One region of the Arthrobacter paludis genome, then DNA from elsewhere that is predicted to be linked to it. Evidence: riboswitches for the same ligand, from Rfam matches in the RefSeq annotation. Region 1 holds a riboswitch; the other holds the start of a gene.

Region 1 (4,375 bases):
GGTTGTCGCTCGTGGGCCGCGGGTACGGACCACCCATTTCGGTGTTGACCTCCTCGAATATGGTGATGACACTCGTCCTACCACCGTGTAATACACCCCGTCTAGGGCTTTCCTGTTTTTGTCATCACGGGTGCCATGCCCCCGCGCTGGCCGTCACCCCGGGAAGGGGGCGTTGGGCACGTCGCCGATGCCGTCGTCGTCCTCGTCGCCGTAGGCCTGCTCCGCCAGCTCGTTCGCGCGTTCCGGGTCCCCGTGGACGGGGATGTCTGCCTCGGTCACCGGCTCGCGGTCGCCGGCGTCCCCGAGCTGCTGGCCGCCCTCGGTCTCCTCGGGGTCGAAGCCCTCGTTCTCGGTCGTCATGGCCTACCTCCTGGTCGTGGGGTGCAGATGGGGCCACCGTAGGGGCGCCGGCCGGATCGGCCAACCGCGGCCGGAGCGGGACCGGCCCGGGGACGCCGAAGGGGTGGGACCACGCGGGTCCCACCCCTGGGATGCCGGGGAACGGAGGGTGTTCCCGCAGCGTCCGGCTAGACGCCGGCGGTGACGTCCTCGCGGCGGTGCCCCGCGGCGGCCTCCCACTCCTGCTCGACGCGGGCGCGGTGCAGCTCGCGCATGGCGGCGTGCTCGGGGTTGCGGCGCACGGACAGGTAGCCGAGGCCCAGCCCGATGAACCACAGCGGCGTGAACAGCAGGGCCAAGAACGTGTCCGGCTGGGTGGTCAGCGCCCACACGATGAACCCGAAGAACGCGAGCACCACGAACGGCATGAACGTGCCGCCGGGCATCTTGAAGGTGCTGGCCGCGTGCACCTGCGGCCGGCGCCGGCGGTACACGATGTAGCTGACGAGGATGATCGACCAGACGAACATGAAACACAGCGCCGAGATCGTCGTGACCAGCGTGAAGGCCGCCGCGACGCCGCCCTCCGCGTAGAGCAGGACCACGCCGGCGAGCAGGAACATGCAGGAGAACAGCAGGGCGTTGCGGGGCACGCCGCGGCCGGAGAGCTTGCCGAACCGCTTGGGGGCGTCGCCCTCGAGGGCCAGGCCGTAGATCATGCGGGACGTGGAGTAGATGCCCGAGTTCGCGCTGGAGGTCGCGGAGGTCAGCACCACGAAGTTCACGACGCCGGCCGCGCCGGCCAGGCCCGCCAGGGCGAACATGCCCACGAACGGGGACGCGTCGGCGCTGAAAGACGTCCACGGCTCGACGGCCATGAGGATGATCAGGGCGCCCACGTAGAACAGCAGGACGCGGATCGGGATGGCGTTGACGGCCCGTGGCAGCGTCTTCTCCGGGTCCTTGGTCTCGGCGGCGGTCGTGCCGACCAGCTCGATGCCAACGAAGGCGAACACGGCGATCTGGAAGCCGGCGACGAAGCCCATGAAGCCGGTCGGGAACATGCCGCCGTGGGCCCACAGGTTGGAGAAGGACGCGGTGGCCCCGTCGTGCTGGAAGCTGGTGATGATCATGACCAGGCCGACGACAATCAGCGCGAGGATGGCCACGATCTTGATGAGCGCGAACCAGAACTCGGTCTCGCCGAACGCCTTGACGGTGGGCAGGTTCAGGGCGACGAGCAGGACGATGCAGGCCAGCGCCGGGAGCCACAGGGGCAGGTCGGGCCACCAGAAGGCCACGTAGTGGGAGATCGCGACGACGTCGGCGATGCCGGTGACGACCCAGCAGAACCAGTAGGTCCAGCCGGTGAAGAACGCCGCCCAGGGGCCGAGGATGTCCCCGGCGAAGTCGCCGAAGTTCTTGTAGTTCGTGTTGCTCAGCAGCAGCTCGCCCATCGCGCGCATGACGAAGAAGAGCATGAAGCCGATGATCATGTAGACGAAGATGACCGCCGGGCCGGCCGCGGAGATCGTCTTGCCGGAGCCCATGAACAGGCCGGTGCCGATGGCGCCGCCGATCGCGATGAGCTGGATGTGGCGGTTGGAGAGCCCGCGTTCCAGGTGTGGGGGCTGCGAAGTGGACATGCGTGTATCCCGCTTTCAGGTGGTGGTCTCGGCGGCCCGGCCCGGTGTCGGGCGTGCGGCTGCCTGGGCGTCAGAGGGCGTGGGATGCCCGCCCGGTCGCCCCGGTGGGGAAGGGGTGGCGCCTCGGGCGCCCGGTGGCCAGACTCAAGGGGAACTCCGAATCCGCGCGGTCCGCCGCGCTGCCGTCGTGTTCCTCCCCCTCTGTTTGGGAGACCTGAGAGTTTCGCCCCGCGGGGCTTGCTCCGTCGGTGAGCGCATGGGCGCTGCTTTCCAGAGGTGCCTGTTCCGCGGCGGTACGGGGGCCTGAGAGTTTCCTGGGGAGGAGTTGCTCCTACGGCGCCCGCCCTTGGCATGGACGGGTCTCTCCCGCCACGGGTTGTCGGCCGGCATCGCGTGATGCCAGCCACAGGCTAGAGGGCGGCGGTACGCCTGCGCAAAGCGCGCCGCCCCGGACGCGTCACGGACCGGTCTTGATCCGCACCGCCGACCAGACGTCCCCGAGCGAGACGTTCGCGTTCAGGGTGTGCCCGCGCTCCTGGAGCAGGGCCCAGATGCTGTCCCGGTTGATGTCCGCCCGGTTGCCCTTCGGGTACGCGATCCAGGCCGCGCGGCAGGAGAGCAGGGACGGCAGGTGCTCGGCCAGCAGCGCCTCGAGGGCGGCGCGGCTGGTCGCGAAGACGACGGCGGCCTCGGCGCCCCCGGCGTCGTTGGTCACGCGGGCGCCCTCCGGCAGTTCGCCCAGCAGGGCGTGCTCGGCCGCGGAGCCGCCGGCGAGGAACACCTGGTCCTTGGGCTTGACCAGCAGCTTCTGCGCCACGGTCTTCGGCGCGGGCGTCTTCTCCTCGGGCGTGTCCTCCACGGGGCCTCCTTCAGGCGGTGTCGTTGCTACCAGCCTAGTGATCCGCCGGTCCGGAACACGACCGTGGCGCCGGGCGACAGCGTCCGGGGGACCGTCCCCGCCCGGGCGCCGCCGTCGTCGTCCGTCCCCGCGGCGAACAGCACCTCGCCCGCCTCGCCGGGCCACGGTACGTCGGCGGGGCGGTCGCCCAGGTGGGCCGCGACGACGACGCCGCCGCGGCGGAACCACACCCACCCGGCCTCGGGGTCGTGCTCGACGGCGTCCGGCCAGCGGTTGCCGCGCAGGTCCGGCTCGCTGCGGCGCAGCCGCAGCAGGGTGCGGTACGCCTCCAGCATCCGCTCGTGGTCCCCGGTGGCGGCCTCGGCCCAGTCCAGGGCCGAGCGCCGGAACGTCTCCGGGTCCTGGGGGTCGGGGACGACGGCGGGGTCCCAGCCCATCCGCTCGAACTCCCGGAGCCGGCCCTCGGCGGTGGCCTTCCCCAGGTCCGGCTCCGGGTGGGACGTGAAGAACTGCCACGGCGTGGACGCGGCGAACTCCTCGCCCATGAACAGCATGGGCGTGAACGGGGACAGGATCGTCAGGGCCGCGGCCTGCGCGAGCCGCCCGAAGCCGAGCGTCGCCGGGAGCCGGTCGCCGGCGGCCCGGTTGCCGATCTGGTCGTGGTTCTGCGCGCAGACGACCAGGGCGTGCGGCCCAACGGCGACGCGGTCGATCGGCCGGCCGTGGCTGCGGCCGCGGAACGAGGACCACGTGCCGTCGTGGTAGAAGCCGTCCGCGAGGACCTTGGCGAGCGCCCCCGGGTGGGCGAAGTCGGTGTAGTAGCCGCCGTCCTCGCCGGTGAGGTTCGCGTGGACGGCGTGGTGGAAGTCGTCGCTCCACTGCCCGGCCAGGCCGTAGCCGCCCGCGGCCCGGCCCGTGATGAGCCGGGGGTTGTTCATATCCGACTCCGCGACCAGGAACAGGTTCCGGCCGGTCCGCGCGGCGAGCGCGTCCACAGCGGTCGCCAGCTCCTCGAGCAGGTGCACGGCCCGCTCGTCCCGGAACGCGTGCACCGCGTCGAGGCGCAGCCCGTCCACGTGCATGTCCCGCAGCCACATCAGCGCGTTCTCGACGATGAACCGCCGGACCTCGTCCGAGCCGGCCCGGTCCAGGTTCACCGAGTCGCCCCACGTGTTCGCGTCGCCCTGGGTCAGGTAGGGGCCGAAGCGGGGCAGGTAGTTGCCGCTGGGGCCGAGGTGGTTGTAGACGACGTCCTGGACCACGCCCAGGCCGGCCGCGTGCGCGGCGTCCACGAAGCGCTGGTAGGCGGCCGGCCCGCCGTACCCCTCGTGCACCGCGTACCAGGCCACGCCGTCGTAGCCCCAGTTGTGGGTCCCGTTGAAGCCGTTCACCGGCAGCAGCTCCACGTGCGTGACGCCCAGGTCCACGAGGTACGGCAGGCGTCCCGCGGCCGCGTCCAGCGTGCCCTCGGGCGTGAACGTGCCGACGTGCAGCTCGTAGATCGCGCCGCCGTCCAGGCCAGGCGATGACC
Region 2 (4,375 bases), on a different contig from region 1:
GCCGCCGCCGTGCGGGATGCAGAACGTCTTGTGCAGGTTCAGGTGGGACACGTCCCCGCCGAACCGGCCCGGCTGGGCCAGGCCGACCAGGGCGTTGAGGTTCGCGCCGTCGATGTAGACCTGGCCGCCGGCGGCGTGCACCTTCTCGCACACCTCCATGACGTCCGCGTCGTACACGCCGTGCGTGGACGGGTACGTGATCATGATCCCGGCCAGCGCGTCGCGGTGCGCCTCGATCTTGGCGTCGAGGTCCGCGGCGTCGATGGTCCCGTTCGGGGCGGTCTTGACGACGACGACCTTCAGCCCGGCCAGCACGGCGGAGGCCGCGTTGGTGCCGTGCGCGGACGCCGGGATCAGGCAGACGGTGCGCCCGGTGTCGCCGTTGGCGACGTGGTACTGGCGGATCGCCAGCAGGCCGGCGTACTCGCCCTGCGACCCGGCGTTGGGGGCGATGGAGACGCCCGCGTAGCCGGTGATGGCGCTCAGGCGCGACTCCAGGTCGTCGATGAGCGCGCGCCAGCCCTCGGTCTGGTGGTCGGGGGCGAACGGGTGGATCGACGCGAAGCCCGGCCAGGTGATGGCCTCCATCTCGGCGGTGGCGTTGAGCTTCATCGTGCACGAGCCCAGCGGGATCATGGTCCGGTCCAGCGCCAGGTCGCGGTCCGAGAGCTTGCGCAGGTAGCGCAGCATCTGGGTCTCGGAGCGGACGGAGTTGAAGATCGGGTGCGTCAGGTAGTCCGACGTGCGGGCCACCCCCTCGCCCAGGGCGTCCCCGGACAGGGCGGCCTCGGCGTCGGACACCTTCTCCTCGGCGGCGTCGACGCCAAAGGCGGCGGCGACGGCGGCCAGGTGCGCGGCGGTGGTCATCTCGTCGGTGGAGACGCCCACGGTGTCGGCGTCGACCAGGCGCACGTTGATGCCCGCCTCCTCGGCGGCGGAGACGACGGCGGCGGCGCGGCCGGGCACGGACGCGGTGACGGTGTCGAAGAAGGACCCGGCGGCCAGCTCCACCCCCGCGCCGGACAGCACGGCGGCCAGCGTCCGGGCGCGGCGGTGCACGCGCTGGGCGATCGCCTTCAGGCCGGCCGGGCCGTGGTAGACGGCGTACATGGAGGCGGTGACGGCGAGCAGGGCCTGCGCGGTGCAGATGTTGGAGGTGGCCTTCTCGCGGCGGATGTGCTGCTCGCGGGTCTGCAGGGCCAGGCGGTAGGACACGGCGCCGGCGTCGTCCTTGGACACGCCGACCAGGCGGCCCGGCAGCGAGCGCTCGAGGCCCTGGCGCACGGCCATGTAGGCGGCGTGCGGGCCGCCGAAGAACAGCGGGACGCCGAAGCGCTGGGTGTTGCCGACGGCGATGTCGGCGCCCTGCTCGCCCGGGGGGACGATCAGGGTCAGGGACAGGATGTCCGCGGCGACCGTCACCATGGCGCCGCGCTCCTTGGCGGCGGCGATGGTGGCCGAGTGGTCGACGACGGCGCCGTTGTCGCCCGGCTGCTGCAGGACGATCCCGGAGATCTCTCCCTCGGGCAGGCCGGCCGAGAGGTCCGCGACGACCAGCTCGAAGCCCAGGGCCTTGGCGCGGCCCTCGACGACGGCGATGGTCTGCGGGAAGAGGTTGGCGTCCAGGACGGTCTTGGCGTCGCCCTTGGCCTTGTTCGAGCGGCGCATCAGCAGGACGGCCTCGGCGACGGCGGACGCCTCGTCCAGCAGCGACGCGTTGGCGATCGGCAGGGCCGTCAGGTCCTGGACCATCGTCTGGAAGTTCAGCAGGGCCTCCAGCCGGCCCTGGGAGATCTCCGGCTGGTAGGGCGTGTAGGCCGTGTACCAGGCCGGGTCCTCGACGACGTTGCGCTTGATGACCGGCGGGGTGAACGTGTCGTAGTAGCCCTGGCCGATCATCTGCGTCTTGATCCGGTTCCGGTTGGCGAACGCGCGGAGCTCCTCGAGGACCTCGCCCTCGGACCGGGCGGCCGGCAACTCGAGCGGGCTCTCCTGGCGGATGCCCGCGGGGACGGCGGTGTCGACGAGCGCGTCCAGGCTGTCGTAGCCCAGCTCGCGCAGCATGGTCGCCGCTGCGTCGGAGTCGGGACCGATGTGGCGGTCGGCGAAGGTGGTCTCGGCGGTGGCGGTGCTGGCTGCTGTGGCGGTCATGAGGGGAACTCCAGGTCGTCTGCGGCACGGTGGGCATGCCGTAGGGGCTCGGTTCCTCCCCGACTCTGTCTGTGACCTGAGAGATTCCGCCCCGTCGGGCCGCTGGGGCCGCGCGGCGCTTTGCACCTTCGGTGAACCGCCCACGGCGACCGTCCGGGGACGGGCGCAGCGGTCGGCTGCTTTCCAGAGTTGCCTCTGCGCGGCGGTACGGGGGCCTGAGAGATTCCCGGGGAGGATTTGCTCCTACGGCGCCCGTCCATGGTGTGGACGGGACTCTCCCGCCGCATGTCATTGGCGTGTGCCCGGGTGGGCACGTGACCCATGCTACCGTCCCGGGCGGGCCGTGGCTATCCTGCGGCCGCGGGCACGGCGGCCGCGACGCTCGTCCCGCGCCCGGGCCCGGACTCGATGTTGACCACCCCGCCGCCCTCGCCGGCGGCGGCGCGCATGATCCGCAGCCCCAGCCCGCCCGGAGGCGTCGGCGCCCCGGGATCGAACCCGCGGCCGGCGTCGCGCACGTGCAGCATGACCCGGTGCCCGGCGGCCCCGAACAGCAGGTCCGCCGCGTCGGCGCCGGAGTGCCGTGCCGCGTTGGACAGTGCCTCCCGGGCGATCCGGTGGAACATCAGGGCCTGGGCGGGCCGCAGCGCGGGAACCTCCCGGAGGTCCAGGCGCACGGCGAAGCCCGCGGCCGAGTGCTCCGCGGCGAGGGCGACCAGCGACTCGGCGAGCAGGTCCGGGTCCATCCCCGGGGTCCGCAGGCCGCGCGAGACGTCGCCCAGGGAGCGCAGCGCGGAGTGCAGGGCGTTCCGGGCGTCGACCAGTCGGCCGCGCCGGGTGAGCCCGGCCCGGGCGTCCTCGGCCTCGAGCGCGTAGGAGACCCCCGCGAGCGACTGGATGATCTCCTGCTCCAGGCGCCGCACGGCGCGCGTCCGCTCGAGGTCCTCGGCCGCGCGGGCCTGGTGCCCGGCGTCACCGGAGCACGGGGCCACCATGGCGCCCTCCCCCGGCGGTGGCGGCGCGCCTCACGCGCCGGCCCCCGTGTGGTGCGCGGAGCCCAGGGACAGGACCGTGCCGCCGGGCCCCTCGAGGACGAGTTCGATGGCCCGGTCGGGAATCTCGTAGACGAACGTGGCCACGAGGCGCCCGCCCCGCTCCACGTCGGCCCGTTCCGGCCCGGTCCAGAGTGGATCGATCCGGCTGCCGCCGAGGACCCCGAGCCGGTACTCGTCGCTCTCGAATTCGAGCCCGTCCCCGTCGAGGGCGGTGAACTCGACGAGAACCCGGACGCGGTGGGCGCCTCCGGCGACCGGGGCGGCGAAGGCCGCCGGCGCCGGGTCGCCGGACGGGGGCAGCCATCCGTCGTCCAGCAACGGGATGATCGCGTCGATGCGGGCGACGCCGCCGTCGACCTCCACGGGGGTGCCCGGCGGTGGGCCGGCCGGGGCGGGATCACCGGCGAGCAACAGCGCCGCGGCGGTGCCGGCGGCTCCGGCCGCGGCGACCCCGGCGAGCGCGACGCGGGCGCGGCGTAAGCGGGTCCCGACCCGCGGGGGAAGGGGGCCGGGACCCGCAGCCTGTGGATCCACGGCCGAGGCTGCGTGGTGTTCCATGACCCAAGACTGGCCGCGGGACCATGGGAAAAGCTGGGTCGGGCGCCGGCCCGGTTCAGCGCCCGCGGTCCTGGCTCAGGGCCGGGAACATCCTCGGCGCCGGGGAAGGTCCGGTTCCGGTCTGGTCGAAGACGACGGACACGCTGGTCCCGCCCTCGGCGCGGGGCACGACCTCCGTGCGCCCGCCGGCGGTCGCGGCGATGTCGTGCATGATCCGCAGGCCCAAGTGCCCCCGCCGCTCGACCGGATCCGCGTCGATGCCCCGGCCGTCGTCCTCGATCGCCATGGCGGTCCCCTGCCCGCGGCGCGCGACGTCGATCCACACGTGGACCGCCCCGGCGTGCTTGGCGATGTTCACGAGCGCCTCCCGCGCGACGCGGTACAGCACCGTGGCCTGGTGCTGGTCCAGGCGCAGGTCCCGCCCGACGCGGACATCCACCTCGATGCCCCGTTCGGAGAGTGGCGCGCCGAGCCGGCAGAGGGCCTCGGGGAGGTCGTGCGGCTCGATCTGGGGCGCGTAGAGCGTCCCCGTGATGTCGCGCAGGGTGCGGACGCTGCGGCGGACGACGGCGCTGGCCGGCTCCGCGGGGGCCCGCCCGGCCGTCCGGCCG

The links. Region 1 has a riboswitch for glycine ahead of cycA (D-serine/D-alanine/glycine transporter). Riboswitches for the same ligand answer to the same signal wherever they lie in the genome.
Region 2: another riboswitch for glycine. It lies ahead of gcvP (aminomethyl-transferring glycine dehydrogenase); the one in region 1 lies ahead of cycA (D-serine/D-alanine/glycine transporter).

What each region holds. Positions count from the first base shown of each region.
Region 1 covers NZ_JBXAEW010000014.1:62,335-66,709, reverse strand. Annotated here, with positions in the region: gene AC1Q5D_RS12950 (hypothetical protein) at 154-360, opposite strand; gene cycA (D-serine/D-alanine/glycine transporter) at 528-1,985, opposite strand; glycine riboswitch at 2,177-2,266, opposite strand; glycine riboswitch at 2,267-2,364, opposite strand; gene AC1Q5D_RS12940 (DUF3052 family protein) at 2,443-2,844, opposite strand; gene treZ (malto-oligosyltrehalose trehalohydrolase) at 2,871-4,375, opposite strand, start outside.
Region 2 covers NZ_JBXAEW010000001.1:153,457-157,831, forward strand. Annotated here, with positions in the region: gene gcvP (aminomethyl-transferring glycine dehydrogenase) at 1-2,151, opposite strand, end outside; glycine riboswitch at 2,345-2,442, opposite strand; gene AC1Q5D_RS00795 (sensor histidine kinase) at 2,499-3,146, opposite strand; gene AC1Q5D_RS00800 (hypothetical protein) at 3,177-3,764, opposite strand; gene AC1Q5D_RS00805 (sensor histidine kinase) at 3,820-4,375, opposite strand, start outside.